One region of the Pseudomonas sp. Fl5BN2 genome, then DNA from elsewhere that is predicted to be linked to it. Evidence: predicted binding sites of a transcription regulator. Region 1 holds the regulator's gene; each other region holds the start of a gene.

Region 1 (4,156 bases):
CCAGTCTTGGCGAGGTCTTGAGCCTGGCCATCAGTCATGAACTGCCGGTTGCCTATCTGACCGATGGGCCGCGGATTCCTGACGACTTGCACCTGCCACGCCGACACCAACTGGTGAGTCGCGCAGTGAGTGTGCAGATGCAGGAAGAACCCAGCGAAGAAGCCATGGCCGACATGTTCGCTGACCTTTACCACAGCTCGACCAAGCGGGTTGGCTGAGGTAAGCATGAATAGATTGCACTGTATCTACATCGATGGTCTGCCATGCATTGTTCCAATGGTGAACGCGCAGCCAGTTATGTGGCCCCGTCTAAGTAAGACAAGGTAAAGAAAGAACATGGGCAGCATGCATCCCGTACAGGTGATTGCGGTGACCGGCGGCAAAGGTGGCGTCGGCAAGACTAACGTGTCAGTAAACTTGTCCCTGGCTCTGGCTGAGCTGGGTCGGCGGGTGTTGCTGCTGGACGCCGACCTGGGTCTGGCCAACGTCGATGTCCTGCTGGGGCTGACTCCCAAACACACCCTCGCCGATGTCATCGAGGGTCGCTGCGAGCTGCGCGATGTGCTGCTCCAGGGGCCTGGCGGCATCCGCATTGTCCCGGCCGCCTCGGGTACCCAGAGCATGGTGCACCTGAGCCCCGCCCAGCACGCGGGCCTGATCCAGGCCTTCAGTGACATTGGCGACAATCTCGATGTGCTGGTGATTGACACCGCTGCGGGTATTGGTGACTCGGTAGTCAGTTTTGTTCGCGCGGCCCAGGAAGTATTGCTGGTGGTCTGTGACGAGCCGACCTCGATCACCGATGCCTATGCGCTGATCAAGCTGCTCAATCGCGACTACGGCATGAATCGTTTCCGGGTCCTGGCCAACATGGCACAGAGCCCTCAAGAAGGGCGCAACTTGTTTGCAAAATTGACCAAGGTCACGGATCGCTTCCTGGACGTGGCTTTACAATACGTCGGCGCAGTTCCCTACGACGAAAGCGTACGCAAGGCCGTGCAAAAGCAGCGTGCGGTCTATGAAGCCTTTCCTCGTTCGAAGTGTGCATTGGCGTTCAAGGCCATCGCGCAAAAAGTCGATACCTGGCCGTTGCCGGCGAACCCTCGCGGGCATCTGGAATTTTTTGTCGAGCGGCTAGTGCATCAAACAGCGGGACCGGTGCTATGACTGCCAGTGGCTACAACCTTTACAAGAAGTCGGCGCGTGATAGCCAGTACGAATTGATCGAGCGCTATGCGCCTCTGGTCAAGCGTATCGCCTATCACCTGCTGGCGCGGTTGCCGGCCAGTGTTCAGGTGGAAGACCTGATTCAGGCCGGGATGATCGGTTTGCTCGAAGTGTCGACCAAATACGATGCGAGCAAGGGCGCGAGCTTTGAAACCTACGCCGGTATCCGGATTCGTGGGGCGATGCTCGATGAGGTCCGTAAAGGCGACTGGGCACCCCGTTCGGTGCACCGTAATACGCGCATGGTCAGTGATGCAATTCGCGCAATTGAAGCTAAAACCGGTCGTGACGCTAAAGATCACGAAGTTGCGGCCGAACTTCAATTGAGTCTCGACGATTATTACGGGATTTTGAACGACACCTTGGGCAGTCGCCTGTTCAGTTTCGACGATCTGTTGCAGGACGGCGAGCATGAAGGGCTGCACGAGGATGGCGCCAGTGCTCATCTCGAGCCGTCACGAGACCTGGAGGATGAACGCTTCCAGGCCGCGTTGGCGGATGCGATTGCCAATTTGCCGGAGCGCGAGCGACTGGTGTTGGCGCTGTACTACGACGAAGAGCTGAACCTCAAGGAAATCGGTGAGGTCCTGGGGGTCAGCGAATCGCGGGTCAGCCAGTTACACAGCCAGTGCGCAGCCCGCTTGCGGGGGCGTTTGGGGGAGTGGCGAGCGCGCTGACAGGCAGTGTGGGGACACTGCGATCAAGACCGGTGGGGCCAGGCGCAGCACCGGTTTTGCAGTATGTGCTTCATGCAGTCGTTGTGTGTTATGCCGAATTGATTGAATGGCGCGTTCAGGTGCTGGACGCGTTTAAGACTGCTTGGAGGTCGAATTGGACAAGAACATGAAAATCCTCATCGTTGATGACTTTTCAACGATGCGGCGGATCATAAAAAACCTGTTGCGTGATCTGGGTTTCACCAACACGGTCGAGGCCGACGATGGCACCACCGCCATTCCGGTACTCAACAGCGGAAGCATCGACTTTCTGGTAACGGACTGGAACATGCCCGGCATGACCGGTATCGACCTGCTGCGCCACGTGCGTGCCGATGAAAAGCTCAAGCACCTGCCGGTGTTGATGGTAACTGCCGAAGCCAAGCGCGAGCAGATCATCGAAGCTGCCCAGGCCGGGGTGAACGGCTATGTGGTCAAACCATTCACGGCCCAGGCGTTGAAAGAGAAGATCGAAAAGATCTTCGAGCGCATCGGTTGATGTGCGTAGCCATTCCGCCACGGGGGAGCTATGGAGCATAACGAATCTTCACTGGACGACTTTGAGTCGACCCTGAAAAAGCACGCCCTGGAACTGGTCGAGAGCCTTGAAAAGGGCAGATTCGGCGACGCAGTGCAATTGATCCATGAGCTTAATCAGACCCGTGACCGTGGCCTGTACCAGGAAGTGGGCAAGCTCACCCGCGAGCTGCATAGCGCGATCGTCAATTTTCAGATTGACCCGCACATGCCGCAAGCCGAGGAAGTTTCACAGATCACGGATGCCACCGAGCGCCTGTCCTATGTGGTTCGGCTGACGGAAGCCGCTGCCAACCGCACTATGGACCTGGTAGAGAGCAGCACCCCGCTGGTCAACGGCCTGAGCACTGAAGCACAGGCCTTGAGCGCGGACTGGGGACGCTTCATGCGGCGCGAGGTCGGGGCTGAAGAGTTCCGTGAGCTGGCGCGTCGGGTCGACGCTTTTCTGACTCGCAGCGAGCAGGAAAATCGCACCGTCTCGGGCCACCTCAACGACATTCTGTTGGCGCAGGATTACCAGGACCTGACCGGCCAGGTAATCAAGCGTGTGACCCAGTTGGTCACGGAAGTCGAAAGTAATCTGCTCAAACTGGTGTTGATGGCCAGCCAGGTCGATCGTTTTGCCGGTATCGAACATGACCGCGAATCGATCCTCGCTGAAAAAGATCCGCAAAAACATCTCGCCAAGGGTGAAGGTCCACAGATTCATGCCGATAAACGGGAAGACGTTATGTCCGGTCAGGACGATGTAGACGATTTGCTTTCCAGCCTTGGATTCTAGGAGCACCCATTAATGAGCTTCGGCGCCGATGAAGAGATCCTTCAGGATTTCCTGGTTGAGGCCGGCGAGATTCTAGAGCTATTGTCCGAACAACTGGTCGAGCTGGAAAGCCGGCCAGATGATGCGGACTTGCTCAATGCAATTTTTCGCGGTTTTCACACTGTTAAAGGGGGCGCCGGCTTCCTCCAGCTCAATGAGCTGGTGGAGTGCTGCCACATCGCCGAGAACGTCTTCGACATCCTGCGCAAGGGTGAGAGGCGTGTCGATTCGGAATTGATGGACGTGGTGCTTGAGGCTCTGGATGCGGTGAACGGTATGTTCAGCCAGGTCCGTGAGCGCACCGCAATTACCGCTGCGACCCCGGAACTGCTGGCCGCCTTGGCGCGCCTGGCAGAGCCCGCCGGCGCCGAACCTGCAGCGCCAGCTGTGGAGGAGGTGGCTCCAGCCGTTGTCGAGCCTGAGGCCCAAAGCTCAGAGGGTGATATCACCGACAACGAATTCGAACTCCTGCTCGATTCGCTGAATGCCGCCAAGGCCGACGCCGAGTCAGTGCCCGCCGCAGCAGTGGCGCAAGGTGAGCCGGCCGGCGATGAAATCACCGATGCCGAGTTCGAGTCGCTGCTGGACCAGTTGCACGGCAAGGGTCAGTTCGCACCTGATGCGGTAGTACCTGCAGCGGCCCAGGCCGCCAGTGGTGCGGCCGCCGGTGGTGATGAAATCACCGATGACGAATTCGAAGCCTTGCTGGACCAACTGCATGGCAAGGGCAGCTTTGCTGTCGATGCTCTGGAGTCGGCAGTGGCCGCGGTACCTGCAGCAGTGGTGCCTAGCGCCGCCGCAGCGGGTGGCGACCTGATCAGCGATCACGAATTCGAATCCCTGCTGGATGAGTTAC
Region 2 (4,156 bases), on a different contig from region 1:
CAACGTATCGCCCAGTTGCTCTCCAACCTGGTGGCCAACGCCATCTGCCATGGTACGGCGCAGGGCGTGGTAGAGGTCGAGGCAGAACAGCAGTCTGAACAGTTGGTGCTGCGAGTGAAAAACCAGGGACTGATCCCCGAGCAAGTCCTGCCCCGGTTGTTTCAGCCCTACTCACGCCCGGTCAGCGACACGCCCCAGGCCGGACTTGGCCTGGGGTTGTACATTGCCCAGCAGATCGCCCAAGCCCACGGGGGACAATTGGAAGTGGTCTCCAACCCGCAGCAAGGCACCGTGTTCAGTTTCAGCCTGCCACTGAGCCTGAAGGCTTAAGCCCTGGTACTGACCAAGGATCCCGAAGTGCTGCCACTGGAGTCCTGCAGTGCCTGGAGCAAGGCCGCTGTAGCGGTCTGCAAAGACGCACTGGTGCTGGCCACCTGAGACTGCGCGGCCGCCACTGCAGCGGCCTTGGCATCGGCGCTTTGCTGCTTGCCTTGGGCCGCCTGCAACTGCTGTTGCTGCTCCTGCAGTTGCTTTTGCAGCTCGGCGACCTGCTTGCGCAACGCCTTCACCGAATCGCTGCTCGAATCCTCGCTGCTGGCACTGCCGCCCGCAGCCGCGCCCCCTGCCGCCGGCGCCTTGCCGCTAGCGCTGGCGGTGGTCGTGCTGCCAGTGGTGGTAGCGGAGGTCTCGCTGGTAGCGCTGCCGCTGCCGGCGATACTGGTCTTGGTCGGGCTGACCTGGGTCTGGTTGATCGAGATCGAAGTGATGCTGACCATGGCATGTGTCCTGATACGGGAAGATACCCGATCATCGACAAACGCCCCGGCCACTTGAGAGTGATCGTGTATCGGCCTGGTAAGCAGGCCGATACAGGAAGACTGGCCTCAGGCGCTCAAACGCGCCGTCACCTCGTTCAGTTGTGCCGACAGGCCATGCAGATTGCGGCTTGCCGCTTCAGTGCGCTGAACGTTGTCGAGATTGGTACTGGCAATGGAGGTGATCTCGGTGAGGTTGCGGGAAATATCCTCGGCCACCGAGGTCTGTTCCTCGGCAGCGGTCGCGATCTGCCGATTCATGTCGCGAATCGCTTCCACCGCCTCGGTGATGCGTTCCAGCATGGCCCCGGCCTGGGTCACCTGCTGCACACTCTGCTCGCTGCGGGACTGGCCACTCTCGATGGCCTGGGCCGCGTCCACCGCCCCGGTCTGCACGGTCTGGATGATCTGGTTGATCTCGGTAATCGAGGCGGCAGTGCGCTGGGCCAGGCTGCGTACCTCATCGGCGACCACCGCAAAACCACGCCCGGCCTCTCCGGCCCGGGCGGCTTCGATGGCGGCGTTGAGGGCCAGCAGGTTGGTCTGTTCGGCGATCCCCTGAATCACTTCCAGCACCTTGCCGATACGCCCACTGTCGGCTTCCAGACGACGGATCACCGAGGCGGTGTTGGCGATCTCGCCACGCATCTGGGTGATGGTGTGGATGGTGCTCTGCATCACCTGCTCACCCTGCTGCGCCGACTGGTCGGCATCGTCCGCTGCGCGTGCAGCATCGGCAGCATGGCGCGCCACTTCCTGGGCGGTGGCGGACATCTCGTTCATCGCCGTGGCCACCTGATCGGTGCGGCTGAACTGCTCGTTGGTGCCCTGGGACATCAAGGTGGCGATGGAGTTGAGCTCGCCACTGGAGCTGTCTAGGTCCGAAGCGCTGCGCTGCAGGCTGCTGAAGGTCTGGGCGAGGAAATCGCGCAAGGTATTGGCGGCCATCGCCAGCTTGCCCAACTCATCCTGGCGCTCGCTGGCCACCCGCTGGGAGAACTGCCCACGGCTGAGCTGCGCAACATAATCGATCAACTCGCGGATCGGCTGCACCAGGCTGCGGTTGACCAGCCACAGGCTGAGCAGACCGATCAGCAGGCCAGAAGCGAGCATCACCAGGATGCCCAGCCACACCGTACGGTCGGCCGCTGCGCTGATCTCTTGCGATTGCTGTTCGCCGTGCTTGCGCAACTCGGTCACCAGCTCACTCATCTGCTCGCTGGCAGCCCGGTCCACGCCCTTGACTGCGGCGTCGCCGGCACTCGGATCAGCCCCGCCCGCAACATAGGCATCACGCCCCTTCTGATAGGCCGCAGCCAACAGCCGGTGCTCCTCCGCCAGACGCTGTACCCGGCTCTTGAGGACTGCATCGAGCCCCGGGGTCTGCGCCAGCTGACCGAGGATGTTCTGCACATCCCGCTGACGATCTTCGAACAACTGCCAGTACTTGTTCATCTCCTGGGGCTGCTTGCCCCGCAGCAGCACGTTCTTCCACTCCTGCACCTGACTCTTGAATTGCAGGTTGGCCTCATCAATCAACTGCGAACTGTGCAGCGGGCCCTCGATCAACTGGCGGTAGCTCTGCACGCCACCGGACAGCAAGTGAAAGCTCGCCAGGGCGATCAACAGCATCGCCAACAGGCTACCGCTCAGCAGGGCAAGAATTTGCGCTCTCAGGGATTTTTGCAAAAACATCGAGGAAATCTCATAGCAGGGATAGAGCAGGCCCGATGGGGCTTGCGTAGGTTCTGACATCCCTGTCAGGCACATTCGAGGCGGATCGACTGCGTATTGCATGTGAGCGTGATCGGCACCCGCGAAATAATCTTGAGCGCCGCCGACCATCGGTATGTCACGGCCCATGGTGCACTTCAAAACGTCACAAAACTGTCAAAGAGCCTTGCCATGATGGGGTCCAAGTGAACCGGTGAAATTCGCGCCAGGCACTGTCCCTCCTGCGAGACCCCATGAATCACAGCATCGACCAGAGTCACCGCGATTCCGATCTGTTTGGCCTGCTCTACGGTTTCAGCTTTCGTAGCGGTGAACGCGGCCGTGAACTGGATTCCGCCAAGGCCCTGCAAGCCCTGCAACAACCGCAAGACAGCAATGAATTCCTCTGGCTGCACCTGAACCTGGCCCACGCTGCCTGCGAACGCTGGATGAAGGCCCACCTGCAACTGCCGGACGAGTTCTTCGAAGCCCTGCACGAAGGCTCGCGCTCGACCCGTATCGAACATGTCGACTCGGCTCTGCTGGCAGTGGTCAACGACGTGGTGTTCAACTTCAGCAGCATGGTCTCCTCGGACATCTCCACCCTGTGGGTCTGCGTGCGCAGCAACCTGATCATCAGCGCCCGCCTGCAACCGCTGCACTCGGTGGACAAGCTGCGCTCATCGGTCAAGGCCGGGGAACGCTTTCGCTCACCCCTGGAACTGCTGGCACACCTGCTGCGGGACCAGGGCGAAGTGCTGACCCAGATCGTGCGCAAGACCAGCCTCAGCGTCGACCAGATCGAAGACCAACTGCTGGCGGCAAGGGTCTCCAGCAACCGGGCGGAACTGGGGGCCATGCGCCGGGTGCTGGTGCGCCTGCAACGGCTGTTGGCCCTGGAGCCGGGCTCGCTGCTGCGCCTGCTGAACCGCCCGCCGCAATGGCTGCAGAAGGAAGACGTCAAGGAGCTGCGCAAGTCCACCGAAGAATTCGCTCTGATCATCAACGACCTCACGGTCCTCGGAGAGCGGATCAAACTGCTGCAGGAAGAGATCGCCGCCAACCTCAACGAACAGACCAACCGTACCCTGTTCACCCTGACCGTGGTCACGGTACTGGCCTTGCCGATCAACATCATCGCCGGTTTCTTCGGCATGAACGTCGGCGGTATTCCCCTCTCCGGCGACCCGGAGGGTTTCTGGATCCTGGTGGCGCTGGTGGCCACCTTCACCGTGATTGCCGGACGCTGGGCCTTCCGCAAGCGTCAGGACTACTGAAACTCCCCCCTGTAGGAGCCGGCTTGCCGGCGAAGGCGAGCACAAGGCCGGCGGCTGGTTCAAGGGCCTCTTCGCTGGCAAGCCAGCTCCTACGCGATGATTGCGATGGCCGCCATGATGGCGGCGGGCTCGAATGGATCAACGGAACGGCTCAATCGCGTAAACACTGACCTGAGGCAGTCTCCCTGTAACATTTGGCAACGATCATGGGTGACACTCCTTCCAGCAACAGGATTGTCCAGCAATGGCCACCCCGTCCCTGACTGCCGCATCCCCCAGCCTTGACGTCAAACCGCATCTGGATAAAAAGAACGGACCGTTTGCCCTGGTGATGTTCTTCGCCGTACTCGC
Region 3 (4,156 bases), on a different contig from region 1:
GATCATGTCGAGGGAGACCGACGGGTATCGCTGACGGCGATGCTGTTGGTGACCTATGGCGTGGGGGCGAGTATCGGGCCGCTGGCTGCGGGGGTGCTGATGAAGTTGTTCGGCAGTCAGATGCTCTACGCCTTCTTCAGTTTCTTTGCGCTGGTCCTGGTTTGGCGGATCCGGCCAAAGGCTGTGACCAATCTGCATCAGGTGGACGATGCGCCACTGCACCACGTGGCGATGCCGGACAGCATGTCCAGTTCGCCTTTGGTGGCGGCCCTCGATCCGCGAGTGGATGAGCAGGTGGTTCAGGATCAAATGCAGACCACGCCTGCGCCAGACGCGGCACCTGGGGAGCCGGAGTCAGAGGCGCCCGACATGCCAGAAGTGGTGGATGAGGTGCCGCTTGAGGAGTGCGCGCGGGATCATCTCAGTGGGGCCAGGCCTTAGCGCCAAAAAAAACGGGCAGTGCCGCAAGGCACTGCCCGTTTTCATTGATGCCTGGTGATTAGATGTCGTCTTTATCGAAGCGCCGCGCTTCGCGCTGCAGTTGATAGACGAAGCGCTCGACCTGACGCTGTACCAGGCCGCTCATGTTATGAAAGCGCACACCGGCAAAGGTCGTGTTGATGCGTTCCTCATGGTGCAGGTAACGCAATTCAACTGGAGCGGTCATGCTGCCGAAGGGCAGGGCTGCGATAAAGCGCTCATAGACCTGGCCCAGTTGCAGGTGCGAGGAAATGTCGCCGTCGAAGCGCAACTTGCAACCGGTGGCGGAAATGTCCAGCAGTTTACCGTTGAGGGGCGATTTTAGTTTCTCGCCGCTAAGTTCGATATCCACCAGTTGTGCCAACTTCAGTGCGGCACGGAAGGCGTTTCGACGTTGGTGGTAAACCACTTCGTCCGGCAGCGCGGTATGGTAGCAGCGGCCGCCGTTGGATTCATCCAGGGTTGGCAGGCCGTTGCTTTCCCAGGCAATGCGTACACCCTCATGGAAGCCTTCAACGCGAAATGGCTCGCCCGCCAACATGAAGCGTTCGCCGTCGCGGGGAATCATCTCGTCGAGGGCAATCATGTTGCTCTCGCGGTCCACTTCCACCAGATAGCTTTGGAAGCGCTGGCTACGCTCGTGGAAAGTGATGATCAGTGGGTCATGGCTCTCTTGCAGCAACCGCAGGTTGGAGGAAATTTCCAACGCAGTGGTGAGCACCTTAGGTGGCTGCGGAGCATCTTCCGCGTTTGAGGCGTTGAACACGGTTCATCAATCTCCAGACAAAATACAACAACACGCATGAGCTGGCATTTTGCCAGCATGTTTCACGGCTTGGTAGCGCGCGCTCATTTTTGGGGCTTAAGCCTGACTGAGTGGGCGGGGCTTCGCAAGCATTGAGGTAGAGCCGCGGGCGTCATAGAGGGCTGGAGGTTCGCCGCCATTGAGGATTTTCAACTGGTTGGCGGTGGTGGCTTGCTGAATCTGGATCGATCGACCGTTGAGCTCGTTGGTGGCTTGGCAGTCGGCCAGCAGTTGGGTAAGGAGATTGCCCTGCTCAAGCAGTTGCTCACCCAGGCTTGAGTGGCTGGCCAGTTGCTCGAGGCCGGCTCGATTGGTCGGCAGGTTCAGGCTCGCGAGGATCTCTGTGCGTTTGCGGCCATGCTGTTCCAGCAAAATGACCAGGGCTTGCTTCTGCGCCAGAATATTTTCCAACAGCGGCATGTCGCGGCCGTGCAGGGCTACGGATTCGGCTTTCAGCAGCTCCAGCAAGTGTTGAGCTGGAGCAAAGTCATCGTTGATCAGTTGCAGTAGATTGGTGTCGTGCATGGCTGGCCTTGGGGGTTAAGCGTCCAAAAGCCTAGCGCAAGCCTGTGGCTAGCGCAGGGCTTCGAAATTAAGCAGTTTGCTGGCTATACGGTTGCTATCGACCTTATAGCTGCCATCGGCAATGGCTTGCTTCAACTCGGCCACCCGGGCTTTGTCGACAGCAGGCTGATCGCGCAGCTTGTCAGTGATTTTCTGCAACTGTTGAGCCTCATTGCTGAGGTGTACTGATTCTCCGCTTTTGCTGGTCTCGGCCGAAGTCGTCAGCGGCGTGGATTTACCGGCATCGCCGGTTTCCTTGCTGGCGCTAGTACGCGTACTGCCTGTCAGTGAAGGGGAGCTGTTTAAACGGCTGAAGTCGATGACCATGATGGAGAAAACCTCTGGGTATTTGGACGCTTGCCATGTTTTCGGCCAAACCCTGAAAAACTTTAGGCCAAATCTCGACAAGCCAGCGCAGGTATCTGCGACCCGTTATCGACCACAGTTTAGGGAACGAGTGGGCCTAGCGCCAGTCACTACATAGCCACTTCCACTTGTCCGGGGGCGGTGACGCGCGCCTTGATCACTCGCTGCGAGTTCAAGTTCTTGACCCGGATCTGCTCGCTCATGCCGCCGTTGGACAGCGCCTCGCCCGGCATTCGTACATTCAAGGTGCCGCTGCGTGCCGAAATCACCACCTGGTCGCCTTTGCGCACCACTTCGGCCTGCTCCAGGTGAGCCAGGGTGATGAGTTGGTCGGCTACCATTGGTCGGACAAGTTTCTGCCCAATGGCTTGGTCCACCGAGGTCAAGTAGCCCTGATTGTTCTGGCTGATATCCCGCTCGCGCAATACCACATCGTCCGGTTCGATGATTCCAGTACGTTTAAGGGCGCGCGAGCTGGTAACAACTTCGCGAAACAGTTTGACCTGCGCCGGTACAAACACCGTCCAGGGCGAGGCGCCTTCGCAGCGTACCTTGACCGTGACCCGTCCTAGTGGCTGCGCCGGACTTTCCAGGCTTGCTGTCAATTCCTTGTCGCAAGCGGGCATGTGCATGCGCGGGTCCAGTTGGTTAACCTGGATTTCGTAGCGTCCTTCCGTTTGACTGGTGGCCAGATAGTCTTCTACCGTGAATTCAAGAAACCCTTGAGTGACGCCGATAAGAAGATCAGGCAGGGTGAGCGAGTCAGCAACGGCAGGGCTGCCAGGGTTTAAAATGCACAGCGCCGACAACCCGCAAAGCAATTTGCGGTAGTGTGATGTCAGGCGTCGGAAAAATGTCGTTTTGGCGTTCATAACAGTTAAAAAGCAAGCCCCGTGCCGTTTAGTAATGAGCGTGCGTCGGATCTTAAAGCTTTGGGGAGTCTGGGCATGGCTGGTGTAATGGATTCGGTGAACCAGCGCACGCAATTGGTTGGGCAGAATCGCCTGGAGCTGTTGCTTTTCCGTCTTGATGGGGGGCAGCTCTACGGGATCAACGTATTCAAGGTTCGCGAGGTGCTGCAATGCCCCAAGCTGACCGTGATGCCCAAATCCAGTCCTGTGGTGTGCGGTGTCGCGAATATTCGAGGGGCGACCATTCCGATCCTGGATCTGGCAATGGCCACTGGCTCTGGCGGATTGAAAGATCAGAGCAATCCGTTCGTCATCATCACTGAGTACAACACCAAGACCCAGGGGTTTCTGGTGCGCTCAGTGGAACGCATCGTCAATATGAACTGGGAAGAGATTCATCCGCCGCCCAAGGGTACCGGGCGTGATCACTACCTGACGGCGGTGACCCGGGTGGATAACCAACTGGTCGAGATCATCGACGTGGAGAAGGTGCTCGCGGAAGTCGCACCTACTTCCGAAGCGATTTCGGTCGGTGTGGTGGATGTCGAGACCCAGCACAAGGCAGTTTCCCTGCGGGTGCTAACCGTCGACGACTCGTCGGTGGCGCGCAAGCAGGTCACTCGTTGCCTGCAGACTGTGGGTGTTGAAGTGGTGGCCTTGAATGATGGTCGGCAGGCACTGGACTATCTGCGCAAGTTGGTGGATGAGGGCAAGAAGCCGGAAGATGAGTTCCTCATGATGATTTCCGACATCGAGATGCCTGAAATGGACGGCTACACCCTCACGGCCGAGATACGCAACGATCCACGCATGCAAAAGCTGCATATCATCCTGCATACTTCGTTGTCAGGCGTATTCAATCAGGCGATGGTGAAGAAGGTCGGTGCCGATGACTTCCTTGCCAAGTTCCGCCCTGATGACCTGGCATCCCGGGTAGTCGACCGGATCAAAGCAGCAGACCATAGCTGAGGGCACCAGCCCTTGGCGGACATAGATTTAAGAGGCGGCAGCATTGTCTACGGGTAATTTG
Region 4 (4,156 bases), 300 kb from region 1:
GGAAGGCGGCAACACCCTGTACATTCCCACCGGCGAGAAACTGGCGATCTATGACGCCGCCATGCGGTACCAGGCAGCAGGCACACCATTGGTGGTGATCGCCGGCCAGGAATACGGCACCGGGTCCAGCCGCGACTGGGCCGCCAAAGGCACCAACCTGCTAGGGGTCAAGGCAGTAATCGCCGAGAGCTTCGAGCGCATCCACCGCTCCAACCTGGTGGGCATGGGCGTCCTGCCCTTGCAGTTCAAACTCGACCAGAACCGCAAGAGCCTGAAGCTCACCGGCAGGGAAACCCTGGACATCCTCGGCCTCAGCGACACGCAATTGACGCCGCGGATGAACCTGACCCTGGTGATCACCCGGGAGGACGGCAGCCAGGAGCGGATCGAAGTGCTGTGCCGCATCGACACCTTGAACGAAGTCGAATACTTCAAGTCCGGAGGGATACTGCATTACGTATTGCGGCAACTGATCGCGTCCTGATCCCGCGCAAAACCAGACACCGCCTTCGGGCGGTGTTTTTGTTGGGCTGTCGTGTACAACTCAGCTGGTTATACTTGCCGCCGCTCAGAACCTGACTCATCGGTCGCAATAACGACTACAGATTCGGCGCTGAACAACGTTTCAGTAATACCTTTCTTTCTTCCGCAACAAGGATTCCACATGATTGCTCTGCCATGGATGTATCTGGCACTCCTCTCCATTGGCTACGCACTGGCCCTGAGCTACGGGCAACTGGGGCTACTGGCCGCCCTCTCGATCTTCCTGCTGCTGTGTGCCGGGTTCGCCGTGCGCCAGCAACGCAGCCGTATCGGCCAGTACCTGGGCCACGGCCTGTTTGTGGTCGTTGCCCTGGCGCTGGCCATGCACTGGCTGCCCGGTTTCTACAATGGCCGGGGCATTGACCCGCAACGCTTCACGGATGACGCAGTGCCCTTCTCCATGTACCTCAACCAGGACAAGCCGCTGATTGGCTTCTGGCTGCTGCTGGTCTGCCCGTGGATCGTCGGACGCCGCTCGCTACGTCTGTCGGTATACGCAACGGTCCTGGCCCTGACCCTGTGCGCTGTCGCGGCATTGGGTGGTGCACTGCTGCTGGGGATCATCAGTTGGGCGCCGAAGTGGCCGGATCAGGCCTGGCTATGGGTACTGAACAACCTGCTGCTGGTGACCCTGGTGGAAGAGGCCCTGTTCCGTGGCTATATCCAGGGCGGCCTGAGTCGACGCTTCAAGGCCCTGCCCTACGGCGAGAATCTGGCCCTGCTGTGTGCAGCCCTGTTGTTTGGCCTGGTGCACCTGGGGGCCGGTTGGCAATGGACGCTGCTGGCGGCCATCGCCGGAGTCGGCTACGGTCTGGCCTATCGATTTGGTGGCCTGGGCGCTGCGGTGGCCACTCACTTCGGCCTCAACCTTTTGCACTTTGGCCTGTTCACCTACCCGATGCTCGCCGGATAGGCCGCCGGAAATTTGCCCAAACCAGTACTTCAGAACTATTGACTGCCAAGGAAGAAAGTCAATGATTAGCCTCTCGCCAACGCCGGCAAAATCCTGGCGCCGCATTTTGCAAGCGGCCCCTTCCGCTAATGGGATCCAGTGCCGATTATTGAAAAATAATTTCAATAATCGGCTGAAGCGGCCGACAAACCCTCAAAGCCTTGCGGATTGAAAAAGTCATGCGTAATAACCAGCCTGTCACTCAGCGCGAACGTACCTTCCCGGCTCAACAGCGGTTGATTTCCACCACCGACGCCAAAGGCGTGATCACCTACTGCAACGACGCCTTTGTCGAAATCAGTGGGTTTTCCCGTGAAGAACTGGTTCGCGCACCGCACAACCTGGTCCGCCATCCTGATGTGCCAGCGGCCGTGTTCGCGCACATGTGGGGCACGTTGAAACAAGGCTTGCCATGGATGGGCATCGTCAAGAACCGCTGCAAGACCGGTGACCATTACTGGGTCAATGCCTACGTGACACCCGTGTTCGAAGGCAGCCAGGTGGTGGGTTACGAATCGGTTCGGGTCAAACCCACGGCCGAACAGGTGCGTCGCGCAGAAGCCCTCTACCAGCGCATCAACCAGGGCAAGTCGGCCATTCCGAAACGCGACAAGTGGCTGCCGGTGCTGCAGGACTGGCTGCCATTCATTCTGGTCAGCCAACTGAGCTTCATGATCGGTGCCTGGCTCAACTCCCATTGGGGCTTCGCCCTGGCTGCAGCGCTCTCGGTACCGCTGGGCCTGATGGGGCTGAGCTGGCAACAGCGGGGCCTTAAACGCCTGCTGCGCCTGGCCGAACAGACCACCTCCGATCCGCTGATCGCACAAATGTACACCGACAGCCGTGGCGCCCAGGCACGCCTGGAAATGTCGATCCTGAGCCAGGAAGCCCGTCTGAAAACCTGCCTGACCCGCTTGCAGGACACCGCCGAGCACCTCAACGAACAGGCTCGACAGTCCGACGTCCTGGCCCACAACAGCTCCAGCGGCCTGGAGCGTCAGCGGGTCGAGACTGAACAAGTGGCCACTGCGGTCAACCAGATGGCCGCCACCACCCAGGAAGTGGCCAGCCACGTACAACGCACCGCCGATGCCACCCAGGAAGCCAATCGCCTGACCGGTCGTGGCCGGGACATTGCCGGGGAAACCCGCGAAGCCATCCAGCGTCTGTCGGTGGTGGTCGGTGAAACCGGCGTGACCGTGACCCAACTGGCCAAGGACAGCGACGAAATCGGTGGCGTGGTGGATGTGATCAAAGGTATCGCCGACCAGACCAACCTGCTGGCCCTGAACGCTGCCATCGAAGCGGCCCGTGCCGGGGAAATGGGCCGCGGCTTTGCCGTGGTAGCCGATGAGGTTCGCCAACTGGCGCAGCGCACCAGTGAATCCACCGGACAGATCCACACCCTGATCGCCAAGCTGCAGCAGACCGCTGCCAGCGCCGTGCAGACCATGGACGCCGGCCATCGCCAAGCGGAGGAAGGTGTAGCCCGGGTACTGGAAGCCGACCAGGCACTGGTAGGCATCAGCGAAGCGGTGGCCAACATCACCGACATGACCACCCAGATCGCCGCCGCGACCGAAGAGCAAAGCTCGGTGGCCGAAGAGATCAGCCGCAACATCAGCACCATCGCGCAACTGGCGGACCAGACTTCGGAGCAGGCCCAGCACTCGGCCGAACTCAGCGAAGCCCTGACCCGCACCGCGCATACCCAGTACTCGCTGGTGGAGCGTTTCAACCGCTGAGCCCTTGGCCCGGCGACAAAAAACCGCAAGCAGCTGCTTGCGGTTTTTTTATGCCTGGGCCTGAACCCCAGCCATCACTGCAGGAGCGAGCTTGCCGGGCAAAAATCTCGACGCCCGCCCCTGCACTTCAAGTGCCTGAGCACAGCGATATCGAGCCAGCTCGCGCCTCCTGCGTCTTAGCGCAATGCTTGCAGGAACCCGACAACCTTGCCCGCAGCGGAGTCAAGATGCTGCTCATGGGTGAACCCGGAGGCCTTCAGCGGCTTGAGGTCGTGATCAGCAGCCGTCAGCCAATACAGCTCGATACTCGGTGCCAGTGAATAGGCCTCGACCGCCTGGCGATTACCCAAGGCGTCACGCTCACCCTGCACGATCAGCGTCGGGGTAGCCAGTTCTGCCAAGTGCACCACCCGCGGCTTCTCCGGCTTGCCCGCGGCATAGAACGGATAACCCAGACACACCAGCGCATCGACCTGCAGCTCATCCGCCAGCAGACTGGCCATGCGCCCGCCCATGGACTTGCCCCCCACCGCCAACACCCCAGTGACATAAGGTCGCACCCTGGCATACACCTCGCGCCAGCATTCCAGCAGCCTGGGCGTCGGATTGGGGGGGCGCTTGCCACCCTCCAGACGCCGCTGCGCCATGTACGGGAACTCGAAGCGCAAAACGTTCACGCCATGCCCGGCAAGGCGTACAGCCATGTCACTCATAAACCCACTGTCCATTGGCGCGCCAGCACCGTGAGCCAGGATCAAGGTCGGTGCCTGCAGTGGATCGGCAACCCGGGCGACCTCCCACAACCAGCCCTGTTCCTGCACGCACTGCGCCCATTGATCCCCGTCAATACTGGCCTTGTGCTCATTGCTCATGCTTGCCTCGCTTTTAGTCTGCCTATAACTCCAGACGAAGTGAG

The links. The regulator FliA, encoded in region 1, starts transcription of late flagellar genes. The targets are predictions, from matches to a motif close to CTAAAGTTTNNNNNNNNNNNGCCGNTAA.
Region 2: a site for FliA is predicted at 2,620-2,647, ahead of GV819_RS10730 (methyl-accepting chemotaxis protein). Genes of this name have one in related genera too.
Region 3: a site for FliA is predicted at 2,215-2,242, ahead of flgM (flagellar biosynthesis anti-sigma factor FlgM). Genes of this name have one in related genera too.
Region 4: a site for FliA is predicted at 1,617-1,644, ahead of GV819_RS02495 (methyl-accepting chemotaxis protein). Genes of this name have one in related genera too.

What each region holds. Positions count from the first base shown of each region.
Region 1 covers NZ_JAAARL010000002.1:331,556-335,711, reverse strand. The annotation lists gene flhF (flagellar biosynthesis protein FlhF) at 1-218, shown strand, start outside; gene fleN (flagellar synthesis regulator FleN) at 337-1,167, shown strand; gene fliA (RNA polymerase sigma factor FliA) at 1,164-1,904, shown strand; gene GV819_RS03885 (chemotaxis response regulator CheY) at 2,071-2,442, shown strand; gene GV819_RS03880 (protein phosphatase CheZ) at 2,473-3,261, shown strand; gene GV819_RS03875 (chemotaxis protein CheA) at 3,274-4,156, shown strand, end outside.
Region 2 covers NZ_JAAARL010000006.1:189,541-193,696, forward strand. The annotation lists gene GV819_RS10720 (GAF domain-containing sensor histidine kinase) at 1-330, shown strand, start outside; gene GV819_RS10725 (hypothetical protein) at 327-776, opposite strand; gene GV819_RS10730 (methyl-accepting chemotaxis protein) at 885-2,510, opposite strand; gene GV819_RS10735 (transporter) at 2,783-3,805, shown strand; gene GV819_RS10740 (inorganic phosphate transporter) at 4,050-4,156, shown strand, end outside.
Region 3 covers NZ_JAAARL010000006.1:127,590-131,745, reverse strand. The annotation lists gene GV819_RS10435 (MFS transporter) at 1-441, shown strand, start outside; gene GV819_RS10430 (flagellar brake protein) at 500-1,246, opposite strand; gene GV819_RS10425 (flagella synthesis protein FlgN) at 1,343-1,810, opposite strand; gene flgM (flagellar biosynthesis anti-sigma factor FlgM) at 1,859-2,176, opposite strand; gene flgA (flagellar basal body P-ring formation chaperone FlgA) at 2,326-3,087, opposite strand; gene GV819_RS10410 (chemotaxis protein CheV) at 3,163-4,095, shown strand; gene cheR (protein-glutamate O-methyltransferase CheR) at 4,139-4,156, shown strand, end outside.
Region 4 covers NZ_JAAARL010000002.1:29,682-33,837, forward strand. The annotation lists gene acnA (aconitate hydratase AcnA) at 1-484, shown strand, start outside; gene GV819_RS02490 (CPBP family intramembrane glutamic endopeptidase) at 665-1,456, shown strand; gene GV819_RS02495 (methyl-accepting chemotaxis protein) at 1,675-3,240, shown strand; gene GV819_RS02500 (alpha/beta family hydrolase) at 3,417-4,112, opposite strand.